Regions from separate parts of the Variovorax sp. KBS0712 genome, predicted to be linked through region 1. Evidence: riboswitches for the same ligand, from Rfam matches in the RefSeq annotation. Region 1 holds a riboswitch; the other holds the start of a gene.

Region 1 (14,329 bases):
GGCCAGGACATCCTGACCAAGTTCCCGAGCAAGGGCATCATCGCGCTGGCCTGGACGGAAAACGGCTTTCGCCACATGACGAACAGCAAGCGCGACATCGTCAAGCCCACCGACGCGGCCGGCCTGAAGATGCGCACCATGGAAAACAAGGTGCACATGGACGGCTACCGCACCTTCGGCATCCTGCCCACGCCGATGGCCTTCCCGGAACTCTTCGGCGCGCTGCAGCAAGGCACGGTCGACGGCCAGGAAAACCCGATTCCGGTGATCCTGTCCTCGAAGTTCTCGCAGGTGCAAAAGCACCTGTCGCTCACCGGCCACGTCTACTCGCCGGCGCTGCTGCTGCTGTCGCCCAAGGTGTGGAACAAGCTCTCGGACGCCGACAAGAAGGTGTTCACCGAAGCGGCGAAGAAGGCCTCGATCGCGCAGCGCAAGAAGGTCAACGACGACGAGAACAACGGCATCGCCCAGCTTGAGAAAGACGGCATGAAGGTCACGCGCACCGTCGACGGCGCGGCCTTCCGCGAAGCCCTGAAGCCGGCCTACGTGGGCTACGCCAAGGAATTCGGCGCCGACAACATCAAGAAGATCACGGACGTCAAGTAAGACTGCTCCGCCCCGACCGCGCCCGGCCCGCCTCAGTGTGCCGGGCGCTTCGCATTTCCGACACCACAGAGAACCACAACGTGCAAGCTTTCGAGCGCTACTTTCTCGCCGCCAACCGGTGGGCGCTGATCCTCCTGCTGGCGGCCATGTCCGTCATCATCTTCACCAACGTCGTGCTGCGCTACACCACGAACCAGTCGATCGAATGGGCCGAAGAGGTGTCGCGCCACATGATGATCTGGCTCACCTTCCTGGGCGCCGGGCCCGTGCTGCGCTACGGCGGCCACATCGCGGTCGAGAACCTGCAGGACGCCCTGCCCCGGCCCGCGGCCGTGGCGGTGCGCATCGTGGTGGCCGGGCTGCTGTTCGCCTTCTTCGGCTTCATGGTCTGGTACGGCTGGCTCTACATGGAGCGCACGATGTTCCAGCTCACCGCCGTGACGCAGATTCCGTTTGCCTACATCTACAGCGCGATGCTGATCGGCGGCGTGCTGCTGATCGTGCACTGGCTGCTGGTGGTGCGCGGCTACGTGCTGAACCGCGAGTTCGCGTCGGACGCGCATTTCGACGCCAACGCGTCGGCCTCGCTGTAAGGAGAAGACCATGGATGCCAGCATTGTCCTGATCGTCTCCGCCTGCGTGTTCCTGGCCATCGGCGTGCCCGTGGCCTTCGCGCTCGGCCTGGCCACGGCCGCCACCCTGATCCTCGCGGAAAGCTACCCGCTGATGGTGCTGCTGAAGGAAACCTTCACCGGCATCGACAGCTTTCCGCTGATGGCCGTGCCCTTCTTCATCCTGGCCGCCGAGCTCATGAGCGGCGGCTCGCTCACCGAGGTGCTGCTGCGCTTCGCGGGCCAGTTCGTCGGCCACCGCCGCGGCGGGCTGGGCTACACCAACGTGGTGTCTCTGACCTTCTTCTCGGGCATCTCGGGCTCGGCGCTGGCCGACGCGGCCGGCCCCGGCTCGATGCTCATCAAGATGATGGACAAGGCCGGCTACGACCGCTCGTACGCGGCGGCGCTCACGGCCTCCACGGCCATCGTGGGGCCGATCATTCCGCCCTCGATCATCATGATCATCTACGCGCTGCAGGACGAAACGGTGTCGGTCGGCCAGCTGTTCGTGGCCGGCATCGTGCCGGGCATCCTGATCGCGGTGGCGATGTGCGTGGTGAACTTCTACGTCTCGAAGAAGCGCAACTACAAGGGCGACGGCCAGACGCCGCCGCTGCGCGAAATTCTCATCACGACGTGGAAGGCGATTCCCGCCATCCTGCTGCCGGTGGTGATCCTGGGCGGCATGCGCGCCGGCTGGTTCACGCCCACCGAAGCGTCGGTGGTGGCGGTGTTCTACGCGCTGGTGTGCGGCAAGTTCATCTACCGCACGCTCGAGTGGAAGATGCTGCCCGACATCCTGTCGCGCTCGGCCCTGCTGTCGGCGTCGGTGCTGATCATCATCGGCCTGTCGGCCTCGTTCGCGTGGGTGCTGACCATCGAAGGCATTCCGCAGCAGATGGCCGAATGGCTCATCAGCATGAACCTCTCGCCGTGGATGTTCCTGATCATCGTCAACGTGTTCCTGCTCTTGTTCGGCATCTTCATCGAGCCGCTGCCGGGCGTGATGGTGCTGGCGCCGATCCTGGCGCCGGTGGCGATCAAGCTGGGCGTCGACCCGGTGCACTTCGCGATGATCGTGATCTTCAACCTCACGCTGGGCATGATCACGCCGCCGGTGGGCGGGCTGCTGTTCGTCACCTGCAACGTGTCGAAGGTGCCGATGTCGGCGCTGGTGAAGGAACTGGTGCCCTTCCTGTGGGCGCACGGCGCGGTGCTGATGCTGCTGACCTTCGTGCCGATGCTCAGCACCTGGCTGCCGCGCGCGCTCGGGTTCAAGTAGCGGCGCAGGCCGCTCCCGCCCCCGCCTTCACCCGCCTCAGGCCGGCGGGTGCAGGTACTGGCTCGGCGGCACGCCGAGCGTGCGGCGGAACATCGCGGTGAAGGCGCTCGGGCTCTCGTAGCCGTGCGCCAGCGCCACCTCCAGGATCGACGCGCCCGCGGCCAGCCGCGGCAGGCTCAGCAGCAGCCGCGCCTGGCGGCACCATGCACCGAAAGTCATGCCGGTCTCGCGTTCGAACAGCCGCGCCAGCGTGCGCGCGTTCATGTGCAGCCGCACGGCCCAGCCGTCGAGCGTGGCGGGCTGCGCGGGGTCGCGGATGAACGCCTCGCACAGCGCGGCCAGGCGCGCGTGGCGCGGCATCGGCACATGCAGCGACAGCGCGGGCGCGGCCTCGATCTCGTCGAGGATCAGCTCCATCACGCGCTCGTCGCGCCCGCCCGGCGGGTAGTCCAGCGGCAGCGACACGGCCGCCACGATCAGCTCGCGCAACAGCGCCCCCACGTGGATCACGCGGCAGTCGGCCCCCAGGTCGGCCCGCGTGCCGGGCTCGACGAAGACCGTGCGCATCTTCACCTCGCCCGCCATGCGGATCTGGTGCGTCATGCCCGGCGGCACCCAGACGCCGCGCCCCGGCGGCACCACCCAGCTGCCGGCCGCGGCGCCGACCATCATCACGCCCGAAATCGCATGAATGAGCTGCCCGCGCCGGTGCGCATGCGGCGGAATGAAGGCGTCGCCCGCCGGATCGGTGGCCAGCACGGCGACCGCGCGCGGAGTCGATTCGCCCTCGTCGGGGCGCAGATTCAGTTTGTCCATTTCGCGACGATGTTTGCACATTCGTAGCGAGAACATCTTCCCATGGCTTCCTACGATGGCTCTTCTCCCTCTTTTTCTCCAACCGGACATCCAGGAAAGAAGCCATCGCATGAACACGCGCCGACTCGGGCTGCTCACCGGCACCCATGCCGTCAACGACCTCTACCAGGGCCTCGTGCCCGCGCTGCTGCCCTTCATGGTGCTGGAGCGCGGCTACAGCTACACGGCCGTGAGCGGCCTGATGCTGGCGGCCACCGGGCTGTCGAGCGTGGTGCAGCCGCTGTTCGGCCTGTACGCCGACCGCCACCCGCGCGCCTGGCTGGTGCCCGTGGGCTTCCTGGTGGCGGCGCTGGGCGTGGTGCTGGCGGGCCTGAGCCAGAGCTACCTGCTGACCTGGATCGCGGTCGCGCTGTGCGGGCTGGGCATCGCGGCCTACCACCCGCCCGCCACCGTGGCCGCGCGCGCGGCGGCGGCGCCTCGCAGAAGGCGATGAGCGTGTTCTCGGTGGGCGGCACCATCGGCGCCTCGTTCGCGCCCGTGCTGGCGGCCACGGTGGTCGGCGGCGGCAGCCTGTCGCGCAGCTATCTGCTGGGCATTCCCGCGCTGGCGATGGGCGTGGTGTGGGTCGCGGCGAACGCGCGGCGCAGCGCGGCGGCCCACCATGCGGCCACGGCGGCGCGCGCCGCGCAGGCCCGCGCCCAGGTGCTGAAGCCGCACAACGACTGGCGCGCCTTCAGCCTGCTGGTGGCGACCATCGTGGGCTGGTCGATCCCCTACGTCACGGTGCTGTCGATGCTCTCGCTGCGCATCACGCGCGACCTGCACGGCACCACCTTCCAAGGCGCCGCGGCGCTCACCGCCTTCACCGCCGCGGGGGCCGTGGGCACGCTGGCCGGCGGCTGGCTCGGCGACCGTACCGGGCGCATGGGCACGATCCGCTGCGGCTACCTGCTCGCGCTGCCGGCCATGGCGGGCCTCGTGCTCGCCTCCACGCCCGGCGCGGCGCTGGCCTGCACCGCGCTGCTCGGCATGAGCATGTTCCTGCCCTTCGCTGCGCAGGTGACGCTCGCGCAGGACTACCTGCCGCGCAACCCGGCCACCGCCAGCGGCATCACGCTCGGTCTCGCGCTCTCGGTCGGCGGGCTGGTGTCGCCGCTGTTCGGCCTGCTGTCGGATGCACGCGGGCTCGGCGTGACGCTCACGGTGGTGTTGTGCGTGCTGTGCGTCGCGACCGTGCTGGCCTTGCGGCTGCGCAACCGCACGGTGCAGGTGATGGCGGGCGAGGCTGCGGCGGCCTGAGTTGAGTTCCGTTCCCGCGCAACGGCAGCGCCCACCGTGCACAGGGCACTGGGTGCTTCCCGCAGCGAAATCAAGGAGGAGCCGAAGGCGGGGGACATTCGCGGAGGGAAGCACCCGGTGTCCTGTGCACGCGCCCTGAACCACGAACCACCGAAATCCGTGGGCGATTCCACGCCGCACGCCTGCTCTTTCACTGCCAGAATCGACGCAAGCTTCGACGTCGAGCCTGACAGACAAGAAGAAGGAAAGAGAAGGACGCCATGCACCGAATCGTCGCCCAGGGCAGCAGCCTTGTCGCTGCCGGCTTGCTGGCCACCGCCGGTATCGCGGCCACGCCGGCCGCCGCGCCCGTTGCAGCCGTTGCGCCAGCAGCCGCCCCCGCCAATCCCGTCACCCACCTCGCCGAAGTGGAAACCGCCGTGCGCGCCTGGGCCGCCGCCTGGTCCGCGCGCGACGTCGAGCGCTACCTCGCAGCCTACGCGAGCGACTTCACCCCCGCGCGCGGCCAGACCCGCGAGCGCTGGGAGGCCGACCGGCGCGCCCGCATCACGGGCAAGTCGCGCATCAGCGTGGGCATCGAGGGGCTGGTGATCAGCGTCCAGGGCACGTCGGCCAGCGCGCAGTTCCGGCAGGTCTACAGCGCCGACGCGCTCACCGAGACCGACCGCAAGACGCTCGAGCTGCAGCGCGTGGGCCCGCGCTGGCTGATCCGCAAGGAGAGCGCGGGCAACTGACGCGCACCGCCTTTTCCCTGTAAGGCAAATGGTTCACGAAGATGTCACCACTTGCAACGATGCTGCAGCCTTCGACCTCCGAAAGCTGTGGCCGCCATGTTCCCCACCAAGACCGAGAAGGCACGCGACGAACTCCAGGCCGGGCAGCGCACGCTCAGCCAGCGTGAGCGCGCCCTGCTGCTCATGGCCGACGGCCGGCGCTCTCTGACCGACTTCAGCCCGCTGTTCCCCAGCCGCGTCGAGGCCGAGCAGGCGATCCAGGGGCTGATGCAGCGCGGCTACCTGCAGGTCGCGCGCCCGGTCGCGCCGCCTCCTGCACCGGCCCCCACGCCCGTCCCCGCCGCCGAGCCGATCCAGGTCGCCACCTCGGCCGACAGCTTCGACGGCAAGCGCTCGCTGGCCACCACGCGCATGTTCCTGTTCGACATCTGCGAGCGCATGTTCGTGCGCCGCGACCCGCGCTTCGCCAACCAGATGCGCGACGCCCTGCGCGAGGCCCGCGACCGCGAAGCCATGCTGACCATCGCCGCGCTGATGCTCTCAGAGATCGAGAAGGCCGCCGGCCCCGAGCGCGCCGACTCGCTGCGCGAGCGCATCGACAAGCTGCTGCCGCCGGCCGAAACCGTGCACTGAGCCGCCAGCCCCGGCCCCGCGATCCACTACACTCGCCGGGTCAGGAGAGAGCCCCGCGCGACGGGGCCGCCGAAGGCGCAGGGGTTCCCCGAACGCTCAGGCAAAAGGACTGACAAGACGCCGGCAACCACCGGCGTTTCCTTGCTGGAGAGAGGCCGTGGCATTGCATGCGGCCCACCGAAGGAGCAAACCCCGATCGTGGGGCGAATCTCTCAGGTAAAGCGGACAGCAGGGGTGGCCCGTGGCGTTGCAGCCATGGATTTCGACTGCCCCTTTGGAGTGCCCCGTGGCCGCTTCTACCGCTTCTGACGCCCAACTTCTCAAGACCCCGCTGTACGACCTCCACGTCGAGTTGGGCGCCCGCATGGTGCCCTTTGCGGGCTATTCGATGCCGGTCCAGTACCCCGCCGGCCTCATGGCCGAGCACAAGCACACGCGCGACGCGGCCGGCCTGTTCGACATCTCGCACATGGGCCAGTTGCGCCTGGTCGGCCCCGACGCCGCCGCCGCGTTCGAAACCCTGATGCCCGTCGACGTGATCGACCTGCCCGCCGGCAAGCAGCGCTACGGCCTGCTGCTGAACGACGAGGGCGGCATCCTCGACGACCTGATGTTCTTCAACGAAGGCCACGGTTCGATCTTCGTGATCGTGAATGGCGCCTGCAAGGTGGCCGACATCGCCCACATCCAGGACAAGATCGGCGCGCGCTGCCAGGTGCAGCCCCTGCCCGACCACGCGCTGCTGGCACTGCAAGGCCCGCAGGCCGCGGCCACGCTGGCGCGCCTGTCGCCCGGTATCGAGCGCTTCGTGTTCATGACCGGCGGCGCGGTGCAGATCGGCGGCATCGCCGCCTTCGTCACCCGCAGCGGCTACACCGGCGAAGACGGCTTCGAGATCTCGGTGGCCGCAAAAGACGCCGACGCCCTCGCCCGCCTGCTGCTCGCACAGCCCGAGGTGAAGCCCGTCGGCCTGGGCGCGCGCAACTCGCTGCGGCTCGAAGCCGGCCTGTGCCTGTACGGCAACGACATCGACACCACCACCACCCCGGTCGAAGCCTCGCTCAACTGGGCGATCCAGAAGGTGCGCCGCGCCGGCGGTGCGCGCGAAGGCGGTTTCCCGGGCGCGGCCAAGGTGCTGGCCCAATTGGCTGCCGTCGCCTCGGGCGCGGCCGGCCACACCGACCACAAGACACTCACGCGCAAGCGCGTCGGCCTCGTGGCACTCGAACGCATTCCGGTGCGCGACGGCACGCTGCTGCAGTCGCTCGAAGGCCACGACATCGGCACCGTCACCAGCGGCCTGCTCGGCCCCACGGCCGACCGCTGCGTGGCCATGGGCTACGTGGCCGCCGCCTTCGCCGAGCCCGGCACGCGCGTGCAGGCCATCGTGCGCGGCAAGCCGGTGCCGATGGAGGTCTCGACCCTGCCTTTCGTGCCGACGCGCTACTACCGCGGCTGACCGACACTGAACCCCGCAGACCCGGCTAGGCTCTGCACCCCGATTCCATTTTTTCCACGAGGAGTTTTTTCATGAGCATCAAATACACCAAGGACCACGAATGGGTGGCGGCCGAAGGCGGCGCCGCCACCGTTGGCATCACCGTGCATGCGCAGGACGCGCTGGGCGACGTGGTGTTCGTCGACCTGCCTGAAGTGGGCAAGACCTTCGCGCAGGGCGAGGTCGCCGGTGTGGTCGAGTCGGTGAAGGCCGCCGCCGATGTGTTCATGCCCGTGTCGGGCGAGATCACCGAAGTCAACGAAGCGCTGCGCGCCGACCCGTCGCTGGCCAACAGCGACCCGCTGGCCGCCGGCTGGTTCTTCAAGGTCAAGCTGAGCGAACCCGCGCAGCTCGACGCCCTGCTCGACGCCGCCAGCTACGACAAGTTCGCCGCCGAATCCTGATCCGCTGAACAGCAGCTTCCTCGCACCTTCGTTCCTTCTCCCCCGAGCCTTCACCGCCATGCCGATTCCCGCCCTTCCCTCTTTGCAAGAACTAGAGAACGCCGAAGAATTCCTCGCCCGCCACATCGGCATCGATGCGGCGGACGAGGCGCGCATGCTGCCGGTGATCGGCTCGGAAACGCGCGCGGAGCTCATCGACGGCATCGTGCCGGCGGCCATCCGCCGTGCCCGGCCGATGCGCCTGCCCGCGCCGGTCACGGAGGCCGACGCGCTGGCCGAGCTGAAGGCGCTGGCGTCGAAGAACAAGGTGTTCAAGAGCTTCATCGGCCAGGGCTACTACGGCACGCACACGCCGGGCGTGATCCTGCGCAACATCCTGGAGAACCCCGCCTGGTACACCGCCTACACGCCCTACCAGGCCGAGATTTCGCAGGGCCGCATGGAAGCCCTGCTCAACTTCCAGACGATGGTGTGCGACCTCACGGGCATGGCCATCGCCAACGCCTCGATGCTCGACGAGGCCACGGCCGCCGCCGAGGCGATGACGCTCGCCAAGCGCAGCGTGAAGAGCAAGAGCAACGTGTTCCTGGTCTCTGGCGACTGCCACCCGCAGACCATCGAGGTCATCAAGACCCGCGCCGCGCCGCTGGGCATCGAGGTCAAGGTGAGCACCGTGTCGGAAACGCTGCCGCACCTGATGGTGAGCGGCGAATTCTTCGGCGTGCTCGCGCAGTACCCGGCCACCACCGGCCACGTGCACGACCTGCGCCCGCTCGCGGGCCACGCGCACCAGTGCGACGCCGCCTTCATCGTCGCGGCCGACCTGCTGGCGCTGACGCTGCTGGTCGCTCCCGGCGAGTTCGATGCCGACATCGTCTGCGGCACCACGCAGCGCTTCGGCATGCCGCTGTGCAACGGCGGCCCGCACGCCGCCTACCTGGCCTGCCGCGATTCGTTCAAGCGCTCGCTGCCCGGCCGCCTTGTCGGCGTGAGCGTCGACACGCACGGCCAGCCCGCCTACCGCCTCGCGCTGCAGACGCGCGAGCAGCACATCCGCCGCGAGAAGGCCACCTCGAACATCTGCACCGCGCAGGTGCTGCCGGCCGTGGTCGCCAGCATGTACGCCGTGTACCACGGCCCCGACGGCCTCACGCGCATCGCACAGCGCGTGGCCGTGCTCACCGCCATCCTCGCCAAGGGCCTGTCGCAGATGGGCCGCGAGCCGGTGAACACAACCGCCTTCGACTCGCTGACGATCCGCACCGGCGACGACACGGCCGCGATCATCGAACGCGCGCAGGCCGGCGGCGTCAACCTGCGCCAGCGCCTGCAGCAGCACCTGGGCATCTCGCTGGACGAAACCACGACGCGCGCCGACATCGAAACCCTGTGGGCCCTGTTCGTGCCGGCCGGCACCGCGATGCCGCGCTTCGACGAGCTGGCCGCCAACACCACGCCGCTGATTCCAGAGGACCTGCGCCGCACCAGCGCCTTCCTCACGCACCCGGTGTTCAACACCCACAAGAGCGAAACGGCGATGCTGCGCTACATCCGCAGCCTGTCGGACAAGGACCTCGCGCTCGACCGCAGCATGATCCCGCTGGGCAGCTGCACCATGAAGCTCAACGCAACCAGCGAGATGATCCCCATCACCTGGCCCGAGTTCGCCAACATCCACCCCTTCGCGCCCGCCGACCAGCTGCAGGGCTACGCCCAGCTCGACGCGCAGCTGCGCGCTTGGCTGTGCGAGGCCACCGGCTACGCGGGCATCAGCCTGCAGCCCAACGCGGGCTCGCAGGGCGAGTACGCGGGCCTGCTGGCCATCAAGTCCTTCCATGAAGCCAAGGGCCAGGGCCACCGCAACATCTGCCTGATTCCCTCGTCGGCGCACGGCACCAACCCGGCCAGCGCCCAGATGGTGGGCCTGCAGGTGGTGGTGACGGCCTGCGACGCGCAAGGCAACGTCGACATGGACGACCTCAAGCGCGCCTGCGAGAAGCACAGCGCCCACCTGGCCGCCGTGATGATCACCTACCCCAGCACGCACGGCGTGTTCGAAACCCGCGTGAAGGAGCTGTGCGAGCTCGTGCATGAGCACGGCGGCCGCGTGTACGTCGACGGCGCCAACATGAACGCGCTGGTCGGCGTGGCCGCACCGGGCGAGTTCGGCGGCGACGTGAGCCACCTGAACCTGCACAAGACCTTCTGCATTCCGCACGGCGGCGGCGGCCCGGGCGTCGGCCCGGTCTGCGTGGTCGAAGACCTCGTGCCCTACCTGCCGGGCCACGCCACGGCCGGCGTGCCCTCGAATGGCGTGGGCGCCGTGTCGGCCGCGCCGCTGGGCAATGCGGCCGTGCTGCCGATCAGCTGGATGTACTGCCGCATGATGGGCGCCAAGGGCCTGCAGGCCGCCACCGAAACGGCCATCCTCAGCGCCAACTACATCAGCGCCCGCCTGAAGGACCACTACCCCACGCTGTACGCGAGCCCCAACGGCCACGTCGCGCACGAGTGCATCCTCGACCTGCGTCCGCTCAAGGACACCAGCGGCGTCACCGCCGAAGACGTGGCCAAGCGCCTCATCGACTACGGTTTCCATGCGCCCACGCTGAGCTTCCCCGTGCCCGGCACGCTGATGGTGGAGCCCACCGAAAGCGAACCGCTGGCCGAGCTCGACCGCTTCGTCGACGCGATGATCGCCATCCGCGGCGAGATCCGCCGCGTCGAAGAAGGCGTCTGGTCGAAGGACGACAACCCGCTCAAGCACGCGCCGCACACCGCCGCCAGCCTGCTGGGCACGGAGTGGAGCCACCCGTACTCGCGCGAACTCGGCGCGTTCCCGCTGGCCGAACTCAAGCAGGCCAAGTACTGGCCGCCGATCGGGCGCGTCGACAACGTCTACGGCGACCGCAACCTGTTCTGCAGTTGCGTGCCGGTGGGCGAGTACCAGGAAACCGAAGAGGCCTGACGAAGGCGCGGCGGCGCAGGCCGCCCGCCGTTCAGCCTTCGCGCCGGTACATGGCCCACTTCACGGTGAGCAGGTCCGCGGCGATCTTCGCGGCGTTCACGCCCGCGTAGGTTTCGGACGGATCGAACGCGAAGGCCGCCTGGTAGCGCTTGATGTGCGCGTAGTCCCGGTCGAAGGTCATCGGGCCCATGAGTTCGGTCGGGTCGGTGCCGGCGGGAAGCGCCAGGAATTTCCCGGGGTCGGTGGTGCTCTGGTAAAGATCGACGCTCATCAGGTTCATGGCTTGCCCTCGAAGTCGTAGGCGCAAATCATCTCGACCCTTCGCGCCGCATGCAATCGGCCCGCGCCTACAGGGCGTGCAGGCGGGGCGCTGTCAGTGCATCGCGCCTCAGGGCTGCTTCTTCTTCGCGATCTCGCCGGTGGCGATCTGCGCGCGCAGCCCGCGCAGGCTGGCCTTCATCTTGCGCTCGTTCTCGGGCCCCATGCGCACCAGGATCTTCTGGCCGGCCGAGAGCGATTCGAGCTTCGGGTCGGCGTATTCGTAGCGCACCCAGGGCCGCTGCGAGGGGATGTCGCCCTTCACCTCGACCAGCTTCACCTGCACCGGCCCCGTGGGCTCGGGCGCCTGCAGCAGGTGGTCGATCACGGCAATGAAGCGGTCGTTGAAGTAGCGCCCCGGATAGCCCAGCTCTTCGTACGCCTGCTGGAACAGCGGGTACAGCCGCGCATACACCGCCGCCGCCTTGGCCGGATCGACAGCCCCGGCCAGCATCACGATGCCGTTGTAGCGCGCGGCGTTGTTCGCCGCGATGGTCTGCACGCCGCCCTGCTGCGGCCCCTCGGTGATGAAGCGCTGCGGCGCGGGCTGTACGGGCCACTTGCTGGCGGGTGCCTGCTCGCGCGGCAGGTTGTCGACGGTGGCCACGAAGCGCCGCACGACGCCGTCGGACTGCAGGTAGGCCGCCACGGCCTTGCCGCCCAGCAGCTCGGTGAGCGCCTTCATCACACGCGCATCGGAACTGGCCAGCGCGGGCAGCGCGGCATCGGGCGGGGCCAGCGCCTCGACCGGGTTCTGCGGGCCCTTCGGCTCTTCAACCTTGGGCGGCTCGGGGGGCGCGTCGGTCGGGGCGACGGCCACCGGCGCGGTCGGCAGCGGCGCCAGTTGCTGCTGCTGGTACCAGCGCCAGCCGAAATACGCCGCCACCAACACGACCAGCGCCAGGCCGACGATGGTGCCCATCGGCGCTTCCTTGCGGGGTCGGAATTCGGGGGTGTCGCGGGGGGAGTCGGCGTCGGACATGGGCGGTTTCCTTTTGCGGGATGGCAGTGGGGAGACGAAAGGCAATGGTGCACCAGGATGGCCTGCACGGCCCGCACGATCGCCACGTTCTCGTAACCCCCTGTGACGCCCCACCCGCGCCGAAGTTCAGTCGCTCAGCCCGTCACGCGCCGCCGATGCGCACCACGTGCGCCTCGCGCGGGTCGACGCGACCCGCGTGCAGGTCGGCGATCACGGCCTGCGCATGCGCGAAGCCGCGCCCCTGCGCCAGCGTCATCCAGCGGTTGCCCGGGCGGCTCAGCTCGGCGATGAAGCGGCCCTGCGCATCGTTGAAGCGGCGGTTGACCTCCCGCGGGCCCCAGTCGGCATTGCGCTTGCGGATCTGCACGGGCGCGAAGTAGAGCTTCGGCGTGGGGCCGGGCAGCGCGCTGGCGTCGCCCAGGAATTCGGTCTTCTGCGCCGAGCCCGCATAGCAGTCGTACACCAGCGATTCGCCGAAGTGGTGGTGCACGGTGGCGCGCAGGTCGTCGTGGCCCGCGAAGTCGACGTACAGCGTGGGCACGTCGGCCGCGAGCGTGGCGATCTCGCCGTAGGCCACCGTGCGGTCGTAGCAGCCCAGCGCCTCGACGAAGGCGCGGTTGCCTTCCGACGTGGCGGCGATCAGCTGCAGGCCCTCGCGGCGGCCGAGGCAGAAGGCCGTGCCGAACGCGGTCTTGCTCGATGCGCTCGACACCACCACCTGCGTCGCGCCGAAGAAGCCGTTGTCTTCGAGGAAGTCGGCCAGCATGAACGAGGTGATGAACAGCGGGCGCACCAGCATCTGGTAGTCCTCCAGCGCGGCGACGTAGCCGGCGTCGTGGCTGCAGCGCATGTACTGGTTGTAGGCCGACACCAGCTCGCTGCGGTGCGCCGCGCCGTCGTAGAAGCCGCGCGGCGTCACGCGCACCGGCTGCATGCGCAGGTGGCTCGCAATGGGAAAGTAGCCGTAGAAGCGCTCGCCCACCGCCACGCCTTCCACGTTCGACGCCACCACGTCGGCAAAGCCCCAGGCCGGCATGTGGCCCCAGTCGGCGTCGCCGGTGGGAAAGAACTGCCAGTACTTCATCACCGCATCGCCGAAGGCCGCGTAGGTGATGTTGTTGGTGGTGAGCGAGAAGCGCTCGATCTGCATCAGCACCTCGCCCGGCTGCAAACTGCCGGCGTCTTCCGAGGTGACGATGCGGGTGGTTCCGAGTGCGTTCTTGCGCGTTTCGAGGCGGGTTAAAGTGAATGCGTTGTTCATTCGCAAACTGTAGGACGGCCCGCTTCGCTGCGGGTTCGGAAACCCGGTCCATGCCCGCCGCACCCCGCTCCAAGCCCCTGAAACGCCCCACGCAGGCGCGCAGCAAGTTCACCGTGCAGGCCATCTACGACGCCTTTGTTCGGATTTGGCGCGCGCAGGGCTGGGAGGGCGTGACCACGCGCGCCGTGGCGCTCGAAACCGGCATCGCCGTCGGCACCTTCTACGACTACTTTCCCGACAAGGAAGCCCTGCTCTCGGGCTATGTGCGCCACTGCGTCGAGGCGCTGCTCGCGCGGCTCGACGAAGAGGTGATTGCGCCACCGGACATCGACTGGCGCGAACGCACGCAGCGCCTCGTGCGCCTCACCTGCGACACGCGCACCGACGGCTTGCCCGCCTTCGACCACGAGATGCTGATGCTCGAACACCGCGTGGCCGAGCCCAAGCACCACCGGCGCGTGTACGACGAACTGCTCGCGCGCTGGACGCAGGCCTTCGCCGCCTGCCGCGACCTGCAGCCGCCGCCCTCGCCCGCCACCGTGCAGGCGCTGCTGACGGCGGCCTGGGGCGGGCGCCGCTACCGGCTGCTGGTGCAGCCCGACACCATCGACGACGCGTGGGTCGCCGAGATGGAAGATGGTCAGGGCGCGGCTGTTGGCGCGCTGAGCGCCTGCAGCCACGCCAGCGTGCCCTGCAGCTCGGCCGGGCGGATCTCGTGCGCGCCCGGGAAGTCCGAGCCCGACAGTGCCAGCGGCAGCCCGCGCGCCAACTCGCGCGTGGCCTGCGCGGCGCTCGGCGGAATCACGTTGTCGGCGCTGCCGTGGCTCACCCACAGCGCCTTGCCCGCGAAGGCCTCGGGCGGCGCGATGTGCGGTACCACCTCGGGCAGCAGCCGGCTGTGCCACACCAGCGCG
Region 2 (14,329 bases), on a different contig from region 1:
GGCCTCCAGGCGATACAGCGGGTTCTCGACCAGCGCAGCGATGAAGTCGAAATGAGATGCAGGCATCTCGGCGTCAACGATGATCGGCAGGCTCGAGAAGCGCGGATGTTTCTCGAAATGGCGAAGCTTCGGGAGAAACTCGGCGAACCAATGGCCATACGCATTGCTCGCGAGGCCGGACAACATGATCCCCTCGTCGAGATGCGCAGTAGTGCCAATGGGTGCCAACAGCAACGCATCCGGCCGCTGCGCCAGCACGGTCTTGTCGTACGCCAGGCTGACCTGTTTTCCATACAGCTCGTCTGCCAGCACATCAGACACCACGCAGTCATCGCCCACATAGACCAGACTGGACGCGCTGACGATCCGCGCATTGCACAGTTCGGCGAGATAGGGCTGGCTTGCGAGCACGTGCTGTTCGTGCGGGTCGCTCGCGTAGACCTCGGTCGGTGCGACGAGGCGTATCGAAGGCGGCGCTCCCAAGCTCTGGTAACCCTCCCCGTTTTCGAGCGCCCAGTCCTTCACGGACCGGATGCGCCTGAACGACGGCTTTTGCCCCTCGTCGGCCCCCTCATCCATTTGCTCGAGCATGCGCACCAAGTCGGCATCCCGGCGCCAGAAGAACAGGAACTTCAAGGCCAGTGGCAATGGCAGTTTGTCCTTGGCGTACAACATGTCGAAGAGCCTGGAGAGTGCTGCGCCTTCGCCGCTGTCTGCCCGCGCCATCGCCATCCTCATCGCGGCCTCGAACGGCTCGACGATCGACTCTGCGGGCAGCTCGCAGCATCTCATGTACAGGGACAAAGCTTCCCCGGAATGCCCCATGGCGCTCTCGGTGTGCGCAAGCAACAGGTTGGCGTAGTAGTCGTTGCCATTCAAGGCCACTGCGGCACGGAGGTACTCCCGTGCATCCGCGTGCTGCTGCATCTGGGCGTAGGCATGCCCCAGGAAAAGCGACGCAACGAAATTCGATTCCGGCACGTCGATCACGGTGCGACAAAGGCTGATGGCCTCGCCGAATCGCCGCTCTCCGGCCAGCGCCATCCACTTGGCGTGTTCGGCGTAGATGTCGACCTTCCGCACTGCCTCAGGAGGCGCTGCGACAGGCGCCGGACCGAGCGGTTGGCGCGCATCCACCACCGAGGGGGACCGGCCCGTCAACCTTCGAATGATTCTGGACAGCATGAGATGAGATTGTTCCTGCGTTGGGGAGCCCGGCGATCACCGGAGAAACCCGTCAATCCGTGCGAGCACGTTGAAGACTGCTTCGGCGCCTTCAGGCCGATCGCTCATCCTCGGTCATGGCGGTTTGCTTCAACATCGCCCCCTCACACCGCGTTCAGGGCAAATCGGGTGAGGTTGAGACCAAAACGCTCGGCCTTGTCCAGGAATACTGGGTCTTCCGCCAAGGTCACGAGATGTTCGACCCCCATCATGCGTATTTCTTCCCGAGGATGAGACAGGAGAAAGAGCGCCTTGTCGAACGAGGTCAATGGCGTGTCAGGGTTGGCCACCGGTTCGAAGAGGCTGGGAAACGCGCGCCGAAGCTCTGCCGGCGCCCCGGTATCCAGAAGCGACCTGAAGATCGGGATGGACTCCGCCGTCGAGGCAAAGCTTGCGCGCGTCGACGAGAGGTTGGCCGAATGCCGGCGATAGCGAACGACACGCGGCCCTGCTTCTGCGAGCTTCAATCCGGAGGCCGCGGCGCGCAGCCAATAGTCGTAGTCCTGCAACTGGATGAGGCCGGGGCGGAACGTCCCGGTTTTCCGAACCGCCTCGCGACGCATGAACGCGGTAGGCGCGCACAGGAAATTGCCTTCCAGCAACAAGGTGCGCAGCAGCGGCTGTACAGGCCGCTCATCGAAGAACACCGGAAACGACTCGTCGGCCAAGGGTCCGCCTTCGGCGTCGATGAGGAACGGCTTCGAGAACACGATGTCGTTCGACGTGGCGTGCAGGAGTTCCAGTTGGGTGCCGATGCGGTCCTCGACGCACACATCGTCGCCCCCCAGAAGCGCAATGAACGCCCCATCGGCCGCCGCAAGTCCCTTGTTGATGGCCGACGAGGGACCGCCATTCCTTTGCTGCAGCAACACGATCCGGTTGCCGAACTCGGTGGCCAGCAGTTCGGCCCCGCCATCGGTCGAACCGTCATCCACGACGACCACCTGAAGATTCCGGTGGGTTTGCCTCAAGGCGCTGTCCACCGTTTCAACGACGAACTTCGCCTGGTTGAAGATGGGGATGACGACAGTGACCAGCGCCGAAGACATGCAACGGGCTCTGTCAGGAGAAGAACTTGCGGATGTGTCCGACCACGGCATCCACCTGCTCCGGCTTCATTTGCGGCCAGATGGGAAGCGACAAGGTCTCGTTCGCCGCGGCGGTCGCCAACGGCAGGCTGTCGGCCGGCAGGCCGAGCTCGGCGTAGGCGCCCTGCATGTGCGGTGCAATGGGGTAGTGCACGAGCGTCTGGACGCCCTGTGCCGTCAGGTAGGCCGACAGTTCAGCACGGCGTCCCGTACTGATCACGTACAGGTGGAACACGTGCGTGCTGTCCGCAGGCACGAACGGCGTGCGAAGGTCGCCCACACTTTCCAGCCCTTGCGAATACCTCGCGGCCAGCGCACGGCGCTGGTCGTTCCATGCGTCGAGGCGGCCCAGCTTCGCGCGCAGCAGTGCAGCCTGCAACTCGTCCAGGCGAGAGTTCACGCCCGCAACCTCGTGCACGTACTTCTGGCTGGAGCCGTAGTTGCGCAGCATGCGCAGGTTGGCCGCCAGTTCATCGTTGTCGGTCACCACGGCGCCTGCATCGCCCATCGCGCCGAGATTCTTCGTCGGGTAGAAACTGAACGCCGCTGCATCGCCGAGCGAGCCCGCCCGCTTGCCGTTGTGGGTCGAACCGTGCGCCTGGGCCGCATCCTCCAGGACAAAAAGTCCGAGCGGTCGCGCAATCGCGTTGATGGCATCCATTGCAGCGGGCAGGCCATACAGGTGCACCGGCATGATGGCCTTGGTCCTGCTCGTCAGCTTTTCCTTGATCCGGGCCGGGTCCATCAGGTAGGTCGCCGGATCGATTTCGACCGGAATCGGCGTGGCACCGACCATCGAAACCCCCAGCCACGAGGCGATGAATGTCTGCGAAGGAACGAGGACCTCGTCACCCGCTTTGATGCCCTGCGCACGCAGGGTCAGCGCCAGCGCATCGAGTCCGTTGCCCACGCCGATACAGTGCTTGACGCCGCAGTAGGCCGCAAACTCCTTCTCGAAGGCCGCGACTTCAGGGCCCATGATGACGTGGCCACTGTTCATGACCCTCGAAAAGGCCTGCTGAAAATCGTCTGCCAACTCGGCATGGCCAGCATGAATATCAAAAAATGGGGTCATGTTATTTACCTTTTCGTGCCACTGAAATGAATTCTTCGTAGTTTCTGATGTAGTCGGATTCTTCGTACCTCATCGAGGCAAGAACCAGACAGACGGCACCAGAAGAAAAATTGTTCAACTCTCGCCATACCAGGGACTTCATGAAAATCCCTTGGAATGGCCTGTTGCAGGTAACTGTTCTTCTTTCGTACCCATTGTCGAGAACGACATCAAAACTACCCGCAACAGCAATGATCAATTGCTGCAATTGATGATGTGCATGTCCGCCCCGGGCTTCGCCCGCGGGAACGTCGTACAAATAGTAAACCCGCTGAACATCAAAAGGAATGTGACGTCCTCCTTCGACGAACGTCAAATTTCCCCGTGGATCGGTCAACCGCTCCAGGTCGAGTATTTCTACAGCATTGTCCAGCGAAAATTCAGGAGTTTTGGTTTCTTTCATCGGCAGTCCCTTTGCTCTTTTATTCCTCGTCGGAAATTGCAGAAATCACTGCATCTTCATCGACATGGTAGTCATCGTGTACGCTGTAAATGTCATCTCGCACGTGTGCGCGCGGCCCCTGCACAATTTTTACCTTGGCGCCAGAAACCCGCCCCAGGAGCTCCCAAAAATAGAGCTGATGGCTGGGATGATCGGAAGCCAGAACGACCACTTTCGCTCCAGGCTTGCACCAGACCATGTTGGTCATCTGCGCCCCCGTCGGCCCCACAATCACTTCAGCGTCCTGGAAGGCTCGGATTTGCGCCTCGAGATCCAATTCATCGGCGTGCATCACCTCGAATCCGAGTTTCTCGACGCGGGCTTCTATTTCTCGCTGATTCAATAGCTTTCGATAGCTGCCATTGCGTGCTGCAAAAATCTTTCGCCCTCGCGAAAAATCTTTCGTCGCAAAAGCGCGTTGACATCTTTCCACGCCCGCACGAATTCGATTGACATCGAGTCCCGTCTGGCGAGCCATCTCACCGCCATGGTAGGCATCCACAACCGAAGTCATGTCAGAGGGATAGTACATCTGCTTCACGCGATACAAAGTCCCCGACTCCAGCAGGATGACCGGACGTTGCTCAAGATTGGCCAACTCAAGCAGCTTCGCGATGTTGGGGTGAAGGCCTTCTGTACAAAGAAAAGGCACATTCAAAGGCACATCAGCCTCTTCCGCCAGCAGCATTCTTGGAAGCGTTTCCGCAATGAAATGAAAGTAATTATTTTCATACTCATGCATGATGTGAAACCCGCGCTCTATCCAGGCAGCCTGCCGAGCGCTCACCTCGATATGCAGATGTCCAGGTGCCGCTGCGCGCTTCGCCTTTCCATATTTGATGGCGGCGTCTTCTCTGCACAGGAAATGCGCATTTTCGTCATGCAGCAAAGAATTCGTCGGCCCGATCAGATAGCGGGTTCCCGCAATGGTCGTCGCGTCGTTGATTTCGGCGACAAATCCGACCTTCGGATAATCCGGGGGGCCATCAAGACCCTCGCAAAACCCGGGTGCAATGCGATGAACAATCCGTCCCGCGCCGCCAGCCTGAGACGCCACTGAAAAAACCGAGTCAACCGGCAGATCGACGGAACAAGGCCGCGCCGCATAGGACGGCGCCAACGCTCCCATGAATTCGGACAAGGCAGGAACAGAATCGAAATGCGCCAGCCGTGCCGGCAAACGCCCCTCGGCCGCACCGAATTTCAAATAATGCAGCAACGGGCTCAATTGCGTGGCGGCGACATCGGGGTATTCATCCAGATACCACTGCGGGTCGAACCTCGCGCTGGGCGCATCCCCTGCACGCTCTCCAATTTCAAGATAGTGGGCCAGCGGGTTCTTTTCCGCCGCACGCAATTCGGGGTGGCGATCGAGATACCAGGTGGTATCGAACATGGGATTGGGATTTCCCCTCAGGAATCCCCCTCCCAGATAGTGCTCCCACGGGTTGGCGATCAGTGCACGGTCCGGCAGCCCCTTGAGGTACCAGGCTGCGTCGAAAAGCTCCACCAGCTGCGGCGTCTTGCGCGGCAGCCGCTTGCGAAGCGCCCCTTTTGCGGCGTCCAGCAAGCTCTCTTTCTTTTCCTTGATGGCAGGCGAACTTTTCACGGCTGTGCGGCCCTGATGTCGTCCGGACGACCGATGGCGATCCCCTTGCACAGGCACCCGTACGCGACCAGCCCGTTGAAGTCAGCAAGTTGTCTCATCTGGAATTGGAATATTTTTGAGATGGCCCGCGTGGGAAGGGCTCTGAAGAAAACGCCGCAAACCGGCTGCTGGTCGACCTGTGTTCAGCCGGGAATTTCGGCGCTCAGGAAGGGCGGCGCTGCCGCGTCCTTGGCGGACAGCTTCGGCGCGATGCCCGTGTCAGGCCACTCGATCGCCAACGTGGGGTCGTTCCACGCAATGCAGCGCTCGTGCGCCGGTGCGTAGTAGTCCGTCGTCTTGTACAGAAAATCAGCCGACTCGCTGAGCACCAGGAAGCCGTGCGCGAGACCCGGCGGAACCCACAACTGCCGATGGTTATCTTCCGACAGTTCACTGCCCACCCATTGCCCGAAGGTCGGCGACGACCGACGGATGTCCACCGCCACGTCGAACACCGCCCCTCGAACCACGCGCACCAGTTTTCCCTGTGGTTGCTGCACCTGGTAATGGAGGCCTCGCAAGACCCCCTTGGTGGAGCGCGAGTGGTTGTCCTGAACGAAGTCGACGCGCTGGCCGACGGCTTCGTCGAAAGCCTTCTGATTGAAGCTCTCGAAGAAAAACCCGCGTGCGTCGCCGAACACCTTGGGTTCGATCAGCAACACGTCGGCGATGGCCGTCTGCGTGACCTTCATGAGCGCACACCTTCGGCCAGCAAATGGCTGAGGTACTTGCCGTAGCCATTCTTCTGCAACGGTGCTGCAAGCTTGGCCAGTTGTTCGTTGTCGATGAACCCATGGCGCCACGCGATCTCTTCGGGGCACGCGATCTTGAGCCCCTGCCGATGCTCCAGCGTCGCGATGAACTGCCCGGCCTCCAGCAGGCTTTCATGCGTGCCGGTATCGAGCCAGGCGTAGCCGCGCTGCATGATCTGCACGTTGAGCCGGCCAAGATCGAGGTACGCCTGATTGACGGCCGTGATCTCAAGCTCGCCTCGCGCACTCGGCTTCACGGCCTTGGCGATGTCGATGACCTGGTTGTCGTAGAAGTACAGGCCCGTCACGGCGTAGTTGCTCTTGGGCTTGAGCGGCTTTTCCTCGATGCTGCTGGCCTTGCCTTGTGCATCGAATGCGACCACGCCATACCGCTCCGGGTCATGCACGTGGTACGCGAAAACAGTGGCTCCCGCGTCCTGCGCGTCGGCGCCGCCCAGCAGATGGGCAAAGTCATGCCCATAGAAGATGTTGTCCCCCAACACCAGCGCACTCGGCGAGTTCCCCACGAACTTGTCGCCGATGATGAACGCCTGCGCCAGGCCATCGGGACTCGGCTGCACCGCGTACTGCAGGTTGATGCCCCACTGGCTGCCGTCGCCCAGCAGCTGCTGGAAGCGCGGCGTGTCCTGCGGCGTGCTGATGATCAGGATGTCGCGCATGCCGCCGAGCATCAGGGTGCTCAGCGGGTAATAGATCATGGGCTTGTCGTACACCGGCAGCAGTTGCTTGCTCATGGCGAGCGTGGCCGGGTGCAGGCGGGTGCCGGAGCCACCGGCAAGGATGATGCCTTTGCGTTGCGTCATGGGAGTCTTCTTCTGTGAGGGGCAGGAAAAATCAGTCGGTCAGAGCGTCTCGCGCAGCATGCGTGCCACGCCTTCCTGCCATGGCGGCAGGCGCAGACCGAAGGTGGTCTGCAGCTTGGTGGTGTCGAGCCGCGAGTTGTGCGGCCGCTTCGCGGGCGTCGGAAAGGCGCTGGTGGGCACGGCCTCCACGGCCTGCGGGCCGGCCTTGAGTTCGACGCCGGCCTGCTGCGCCATCTCGAGCACGAAGCGCGCGTAGCCGTGCCACGTGGTCTCGCCGCCGGCGATGGCGTGGTACAGGCCGGCCTTGGCCGGGTCCTGCAAGGTGGCGCGGATGGCGTGCGCGGTGATGTCGGCCAGCAACTCGGCACCGGTGGGAGCGCCGAACTGGTCGTCGATGACCGTGAGCTTGTCGCGCTCCTTGGCCAGGCGCAGCATGGTCTTGGCGAAGTTGCCGCCGCGTGCGGCGTACACCCAGCTGGTGCGAAAGATCAGGTGCTTCGCGCAATGCCGCACCACCAGCTGCTCGCCTTCGAGCTTGGTCTGGCCGTACACGCTGAGCGGACCGGTCGCGTCATCTTCCTTCCAGGGGCGGGTGCCGCTGCCGTCGAAGACATAGTCGGTGGAGTAATGCACCATCAGCGCACCAATCTGCTGCGCCGCCTCGGCCACCACGCCGGGCGAGGTGGCGTTGAGCTTGCGCGCGAAGTCGGGCTCGCTCTCGGCCTTGTCGACGGCGGTGTGCGCGGCGGCATTGACGATGACGTCGGGGCGCACCGCCAGCACGGTTGCGGCCAGCTGCTCGGGGCGGCTGAAGTCGGCGTGGAAGTCGGTGCTGTCGAAGTCCAGTGCGACCACTTCGCCGAGCGGTGCGAGGCTGCGCTGCAGCTCCCAGCCGACCTGTCCACCTTTGCCGAGCAGCAGCAACTTCATGCGGAAACCTTTGCGGGTGTGGCGTCGTACTGCTTCTCGACCCATTCACGGTACGCGCCGCTTTGCACGTTGCGCACCCACTCGCCGTTCGCGAGGTACCACTGGACGGTCTTGCGGATGCCGGTGTCGAAGGTCTCGGCGGGCTTCCAGCCGAGTTCGCGCTCGAGCTTGCGTGCATCGATGGCGTAGCGACGGTCGTGGCCCGGGCGGTCCGTGACGTAGGTGATCTGTTCCTTGTACGGCTTTCCGTCGGCGCGGGGGCTCAGTTCGTCGAGCAGCGCGCACACGGTGTTGACGATCTCGATGTTGGGCTTCTCGTTCCAGCCGCCGACGTTGTAGGTCTCGCCGAGCTTGCCGGCCTCGAGCACGCGGCGGATGGCGCTGCAGTGGTCCTTCACGTAGAGCCAGTCGCGCACCTGCATGCCGTCGCCGTACACGGGCAGGTTCTTGCCGGCCAGTGCGTTGACGATCATCAGCGGGATCAGCTTCTCGGGGAAGTGGAACGGGCCGTAGTTGTTCGAGCAGTTGGTGGTGACCACCGGCAGGCCGTAGGTGTGGTGCCAGGCGCGCACGAGGTGGTCGCTGGCGGCCTTGCTGGCCGAGTACGGGCTGTTGGGCTCGTACTTGTTCTCTTCGGTGAAGGCCGGGTCGGTCTTGGAGAGCGAGCCGTAGACCTCGTCGGTCGACACATGCAGGAAGCGGAAGGCCGCCTTCTGGTCGGCCGGCAGGGCGTTCCAGTAACCGCGCACCGATTCGAGCAGGCGGAAGGTGCCGAGCACGTTGGTCTGCACAAAGTCTTCCGGGCCGTGGATCGAGCGATCCACATGCGATTCCGCGGCAAAGTTCACAACGGCACGGGGTTTGTGCTCGGCCAGCAGGCGATCGAGCAGCGCGCTGTCGCCGATGTCGCCCTGCACGAAGACGTGGTTCGCGTTGCCCTTGAGCGACGCGAGGGTCTCGAGGTTGCCCGCATAGGTCAGCTTGTCGAGGTTCACGACGGGCTCGTTGCCCTGCGCGATCCAGTCGAGCACGAAATTGGCGCCAATGAAGCCTGCGCCGCCGGTAACCAGGATCATGGAGTCCCCTGCATGTAGAAAAAAGTTTGCTTTACCAAAAATCAACATTCAATTATCCCATCGGTGTGAAGTGCCGATGTACAGGGCTTGGCCGGCTTGCGGGGCCCGCCTACAATCGCCAACAATTGCAGGAGAGCGGGCCTCCACGGAGGCCCTACCGAAGGCGCAAACTCCCATAAACGCTCAGGTCGGCCCGACGACATTCCAGGCAACGCCCAGGAACTTCGGCAAGGGGTCAGTACTGCACTCATCGATACAGCCGTCTGGAGAGCCGCCACGCCATGTGGCGCACCGAAGGAGCAAACCCGCTGCGGGTGCAGCAGGGTGAATCTCTCAGGTACCGAGGACAGGGGGAGCGGCAACTTGGACATCGGCCGTCCGGTTGCTCGCTATTTTTTCAATAGCACTCCACGCCCGCCGTTCAAGCGCTGCAAACTCAAAGGTACTTGCAATGCGTGTGATCGTTCTTGGCGCCGGCCTGCTCGGCGTGACTTCGGCCTACTACCTCCAGCAACTCGGCCACGAGGTGACCGTGATCGACCGGCAGGCCACCCCGGCCGCCGAAACCAGCTTCGCCAACGGCGGCCAGATCTCGGTCAGCCATGCGGAACCCTGGGCCAATCCGAGCGCGCCGCTGAAGGTGCTGCAATGGCTCGGCAAGGAAGATGCGCCACTGCTCTTTCGCATCCGCGCCGACATGCGCCAGTGGCTCTGGGGCCTGCAGTTCTTGCGCGAGTGCCCCCCCGCGCGCACCCGCCACAACATCGAACAGATCGTTCGTCTCGGTACATACAGCCGGGAAATGTTGCAGCAATTGCGTCGAGACACCGGCCTGAACTATGACCAGCGCACGCAAGGCATCCTGCACTTCTACACGACGCAAAAAGAATTCGACGGCGCCCTCGCGCCCGCCGAGCAGATGCGTGCCCTGGGCTGCGAACGCCTGGTCATCTCGGCCGACGAGGCCATCAGGATCGAACCCGCCCTCGCCCACATCCGTCCGCAACTCGCCGGCGCCACCTACACCGCCGAAGACGAATCGGGCGACGCCAACCGCTTCGCGCGCGAACTCGTGAAGCTGGCCGAGGCGGCCGGCGTGAAGTTCCTCATGAGCCACACGGTGACCGCGCTGCGCGAAGCCGGCGGCAGCATCGACCACGTCGAGGCGACCGACAACGAAGGCCGCTTCCAGCGCATCCGCGGCGATGCCTTCGTGCTTGCGATGGGTTCGTTGAGCCCGCTGTACGCCGCGCCGCTGGGCATCCGCCTGCCGATCTACCCGGCCAAGGGCTACTCGGTGACGCTGCCCGTGAAGGACGCATCGAAGGCGCACCAGGTCTCGCTGACCGACGACGAATACAAGCTGGTGTTCTCTCGCTACACGTCGGAGTCGGGCGACCGCCTGCGCATCGCCGGCACGGCCGAGCTCAACGGCTACGACCGCGACCTGAACCGCGTGCGCTGCGAAGCCATCGTGCGGCGCGTCGAAGAACTCTTCCCCGGCGCCGGCGACACCGAGCGCGCGCAGTTCTGGACCGGCCTGCGCCCGGCCACGCCGAGCAACGTGCCGCTGATCGGCAAGACCAAGCTGCCGAACCTGTTCCTCAACACCGGCCACGGCACGCTCGGCTGGACGCACGCCTGCGGCTCGGGCAAGTCGATCGCGCGCATCGTGAGCGGGCTGGCGCCCGAGGTCGATTTCGCGTTCGCCGGCATGCCGGCGCCCGCGCCGCGCGCCGTGCAACCCGCACTGGGCTGACACGACACGCGCCCTCGGGTCATGCCTTGAACGTGACCCAGGGCTTGAGCCGCACGGCGCAGCGGATGAGCCCCGCGCTTTCCTGCGCCTCGATCACCGCGCCGATCGGCTTGTAGGCCTGCGGCGCCTCTTCGATGCGGCGCTCTTCGCGCAGCGTCACGCATTGCCAGCTGGCATCGGCGTCGCCGGGTGCGGGCCGCATCGCGCGCACTTCCTGCCGACGCATGCGCCGGCCGGCGCCGTGGCTGCACGACCACAGCCAGTCCTCATGCCCCAGCCCGGTCGCAAGGTACGAGTGATCGCCCATCGACCCGGGAATCAGCGCGAGGTCGCCCGCATGCGCCGGCGTCGCGCCCTTGCGATGGATGTTCATGCCGTGCTCGCGCAGCACCACGTTGTGCGGCACGTCGACCACCAGCGTCGACGCCGTGGCGCCCAGCAGCTCGGCGAAGTCCTTGCGCACCAGCTCGGCCAGCACGACCCGGTTGGCCCACGCATAGCGCGCGGCCACGCCCATGGCTTCGAGGTACTCCTGCGCCAGCGGCCCGGCCAGCCCGTACAGCCCGCTCTTCGGATGGCGCAGGCCCTGCGGCCATTCAGCCCGCGCGCGGTCCATCCAGCGGCCGCCGACATGGAACCCGATGTCGCGCGAGCCGCTGTGGATCATCACCACGACCTCGCCCGCCTTGAGCCCCGCGCGATACGCCGCGTGCCGGTCCATCACCTGGTCGACCACCTGCAACTCGACGAAGTGGTTGCCGCTGCCCGGCGTGCCGAGGCACGGGTCGCGGAACACCTCGTGGCGCGCGCCGGTGTAGGCCGACGGTGCGTGCCGCGACTGCCCGCCGAAGCTCGCCAGGCCGATGCACGCGCCGATCTCGGCCTGCAGCCGGTCGCGGTCGCAGGCCGCCCAGAGCCCGTCGTTGCGCACGGCGTCCAGGAACGCGGCCGGCCCTTCGTCGAACAGCGCGCGAAACGCCGCCGTGTGCACCGGCACGTCGCGCCCGTTGTCGAGCAGGCTGCGTGTGAGCCGCGCGAGCAACTGCGTCTTGTGCGGCGCCACCTGGTCCAGCGTGAGGCCGGTGGTCAGCAGGCGCATGCCGCAGTTGATGTCGGTGCCGACTGCGGCGGGAATCACGAAGTCGCCATCGGTCGCGACCACGCTGCCCACCGGCGCAACCGAGCCCGGATGAAAGTCCGGCGTCGCGCAGGCCTTGCACACACCGTGCGCGCCGTCGGGCGAGCGCACGCTGGCGAAGGCCAGCAGCTGGTTCACTGCTTTCTCTTCCAGCGGCAGGCTCTGCGGCAGAAGCACGGTCGCCTGCGCGGCTTCGTTGCGCAGGTGATAGATGCCGTCGCGGTAATCGACGGCGATGTTCGCGCGCGAAAAGGCGCGCTGGAGTCTCGAAAAATGACTGTGGGTAGGGCTGCCCATGGCTGCAATTCCATTCGGGGAAACCGTGTCGGTTTCCGGGCCCCGTCACATCGCGTGGCGGGGCGAAAGAGATCGACCGCGTGCCTCGGGGCGCGCGGATCACTCTTTCTTGCAGCAGCAGAGATTCAAGAAAGCGGGCGGATTCTAGCGACGCGAAGCGCCTGCGAACACAGTGCGCAGGCGCGCGCGTCGTTTTTTCCCGTCAGTCAGTCAGTCCGGCGCCGTGAACACCGTCAACACGCCGGTGTAGCCGTACAGGTGGTGGCGTGCGATTTCGCCCGCGGCGAAGAAGCCGACCAGCGGCACGTCGCCCAGCGCATGCCGCACGATCTGCAGTTCGGCGCCCGGCGCACCGAAGTGCGGGCCGCCGCGCCCCGAGCAGCTCACGTACACCGCGCCCGCGATGCGCCGCGCGGGATGCGGCGCGGCCTCGGCCTCGCCGGCTGCCACGGCGCGCGCCGTGGCCAGCGTCTGTTCTTCGGGCTCGAGCTCTTCACGAATTTCGGCGCAGATGCGCATCAGGTCGGCGCGCGCCGCCTGCGCGTTGCGGCGGCAGAAACTCAGCCGCATGCCGGCCTCGGCGTTGTCGGCAATGGCGATGCCGCGCCGCGTGGGGTCGAGCCCGATGATGTGGCGCACCAGCACGTCGGCGCCCAGGTCGCCGGTGCGGCGGATGCCGTCGCTGCCCGCGTCGGCCAGGCCGACCAGCGTGTTGCGCACGGCGTCGATGGCTTCCTGCGGCCGGTCGAGCGACACCTGCAGGTCGGCCAGCAGCACGTCGAGCGCCGGCTCGCCATCGAGCGACAGCAGCAGGTTGCCGTCGGCCTCGGTGATCTCGCGCTCGCGCGCGCCGCCGGTGCGCAGCGGCTGGCAGCCCTGCGTGACGCGCGACACCAGCCGCACGCCCTCGCCGAACACCACGCCCGACAAGCCGCCCGAGAACACACCGCCCGCCGCACCGTGGCCGCGGATGTTGCCGTTGCCGCCGACCGCGAACTGCAGCGCCCCGCCACGGCCGGACGAGAGCCCGCCGAACAGGTAGCCGGTGTCGGTGCGGCCCGCCATCTCGGCGATGAGCTCGCCCAGGTCGGGCGTGGCCGGGTCGGCGTGCACGAGCGCGGTGTGTGCCTCGAAGCCGCTCATTTCGGAGCTGCCCAGCGGCGCCACGCCGGAGAACACGCGGTACTGGTCGCTGGGCAGCGCGCACAGCATCAGGCTCAGGCCGGGCTCGTCGAAGTACTCGGCGTTGTTGGCCGACACGCCGATGCCGACGGTGCCCGACCAGTCGGTGACCTCGGGCAGCTCGGCGCTCAGGTGATCGAGGATCTCCTGCGCCTCGGCCGCGTAGTGGTCGGTGATGTAGAGCAGCCCGAGCGTCGGGTTCGACGCGTAGTCGGGCAGCGCCATCTGCGCGCGCAACTGGGCCAGCACGAGGCCGGCGGCCATGCGCCATTGCGGGTGGGTGGCATGGCCGGTGGGAAACAGTTTCATGGTGCGTACCGACCCGTGCGTCGTCGTCTGGAAAGGTGTCTGTAAGACGTCAGCGCCGGCCGGAGGTTCGCTTGCGCGCGGCGGTGGACGTGGTTTTCTTGCGCGCGGCGGGTGCCGGCGCGGCTTTTTTCGCTGCAGCTTTCTTCGCGGCGGTCTTGGCGGCCGGCTTGCGCGCCGCCGTCGCCTTGCCGATGACCTGCCCCACGGCGTCGGCCAGCGGCTGCGCCATGGCCGGCACCTTGAGCTGCGCCGCGTCCTGCAGCGCGGTGCTCGCGATCTGCTGGAACTGCTCGGTGAGCGAGCCCCACCATTGCATCGGGTCGACCACGCCGGCAGCGCCGTTGGACGAGGCGGGCTTGGCGCGCGACGTCTTCTTCGGCGCCGGGGTTTCCTCTTCTTCCGCTTCTTCCTCGGCCTCGTCGAACTCTTCTTCCTCTTCCTCGACGGGCTCCGGTTCGGGCCGGGGTGCGGGCGCCGGGGCGGGAGCCGGTGCAGGTGCCGGCGCCATGGCCGCTGCCTGCTTGGTGAACGCGCTGGCGATGTCTT

Evidence for each region. A riboswitch is a leader RNA that binds a small molecule or an ion and turns the genes downstream of it on or off. The one in region 1 is predicted to bind glycine.
Region 2: it holds a riboswitch for glycine, as region 1 does, so the genes downstream of both, FFI97_RS27700 (D-amino acid dehydrogenase) here and gcvT (glycine cleavage system aminomethyltransferase GcvT) in region 1, are expected to answer to the same signal.

Annotation. Positions count from the first base shown of each region.
Region 1 is NZ_VCCD02000001.1:2,272,532-2,286,860, forward strand. It holds gene FFI97_RS10445 (TRAP transporter substrate-binding protein) at 1-606, shown strand, start outside; gene FFI97_RS10450 (TRAP transporter small permease) at 687-1,199, shown strand; gene FFI97_RS10455 (TRAP transporter large permease) at 1,210-2,502, shown strand; gene FFI97_RS10460 (AraC family transcriptional regulator) at 2,539-3,318, opposite strand; partial or broken gene FFI97_RS10465 (MFS transporter) at 3,515-4,617, shown strand; gene FFI97_RS10470 (hypothetical protein) at 4,878-5,351, shown strand; gene FFI97_RS10475 (hypothetical protein) at 5,448-5,984, shown strand; glycine riboswitch at 6,016-6,102, shown strand; glycine riboswitch at 6,119-6,223, shown strand; gene gcvT (glycine cleavage system aminomethyltransferase GcvT) at 6,271-7,443, shown strand; gene gcvH (glycine cleavage system protein GcvH) at 7,515-7,886, shown strand; gene gcvP (aminomethyl-transferring glycine dehydrogenase) at 7,945-10,854, shown strand; gene FFI97_RS10495 (hypothetical protein) at 10,886-11,134, opposite strand; gene FFI97_RS10500 (DUF3014 domain-containing protein) at 11,243-12,154, opposite strand; gene FFI97_RS10505 (DUF2855 family protein) at 12,297-13,415, opposite strand; partial or broken gene FFI97_RS33930 (TetR/AcrR family transcriptional regulator) at 13,466-13,657, shown strand; gene FFI97_RS10515 (alpha/beta hydrolase) at 14,056-14,329, opposite strand, start outside.
Region 2 is NZ_VCCD02000003.1:615,420-629,748, forward strand. It holds gene FFI97_RS27655 (glycosyltransferase family 61 protein) at 1-1,185, opposite strand, end outside; gene FFI97_RS27660 (glycosyltransferase) at 1,329-2,273, opposite strand; gene FFI97_RS27665 (DegT/DnrJ/EryC1/StrS family aminotransferase) at 2,287-3,387, opposite strand; gene FFI97_RS27670 (sugar 3,4-ketoisomerase) at 3,389-3,829, opposite strand; gene FFI97_RS27675 (glycosyltransferase family 61 protein) at 3,849-5,477, opposite strand; gene rfbC (dTDP-4-dehydrorhamnose 3,5-epimerase) at 5,660-6,208, opposite strand; gene rfbA (glucose-1-phosphate thymidylyltransferase RfbA) at 6,205-7,092, opposite strand; gene rfbD (dTDP-4-dehydrorhamnose reductase) at 7,132-8,022, opposite strand; gene rfbB (dTDP-glucose 4,6-dehydratase) at 8,019-9,098, opposite strand; glycine riboswitch at 9,217-9,308, shown strand; glycine riboswitch at 9,352-9,458, shown strand; gene FFI97_RS27700 (D-amino acid dehydrogenase) at 9,550-10,857, shown strand; gene FFI97_RS27705 (RtcB family protein) at 10,877-12,292, opposite strand; gene FFI97_RS27710 (FIST C-terminal domain-containing protein) at 12,503-13,783, opposite strand; gene FFI97_RS27715 (PhaM family polyhydroxyalkanoate granule multifunctional regulatory protein) at 13,833-14,329, opposite strand, start outside.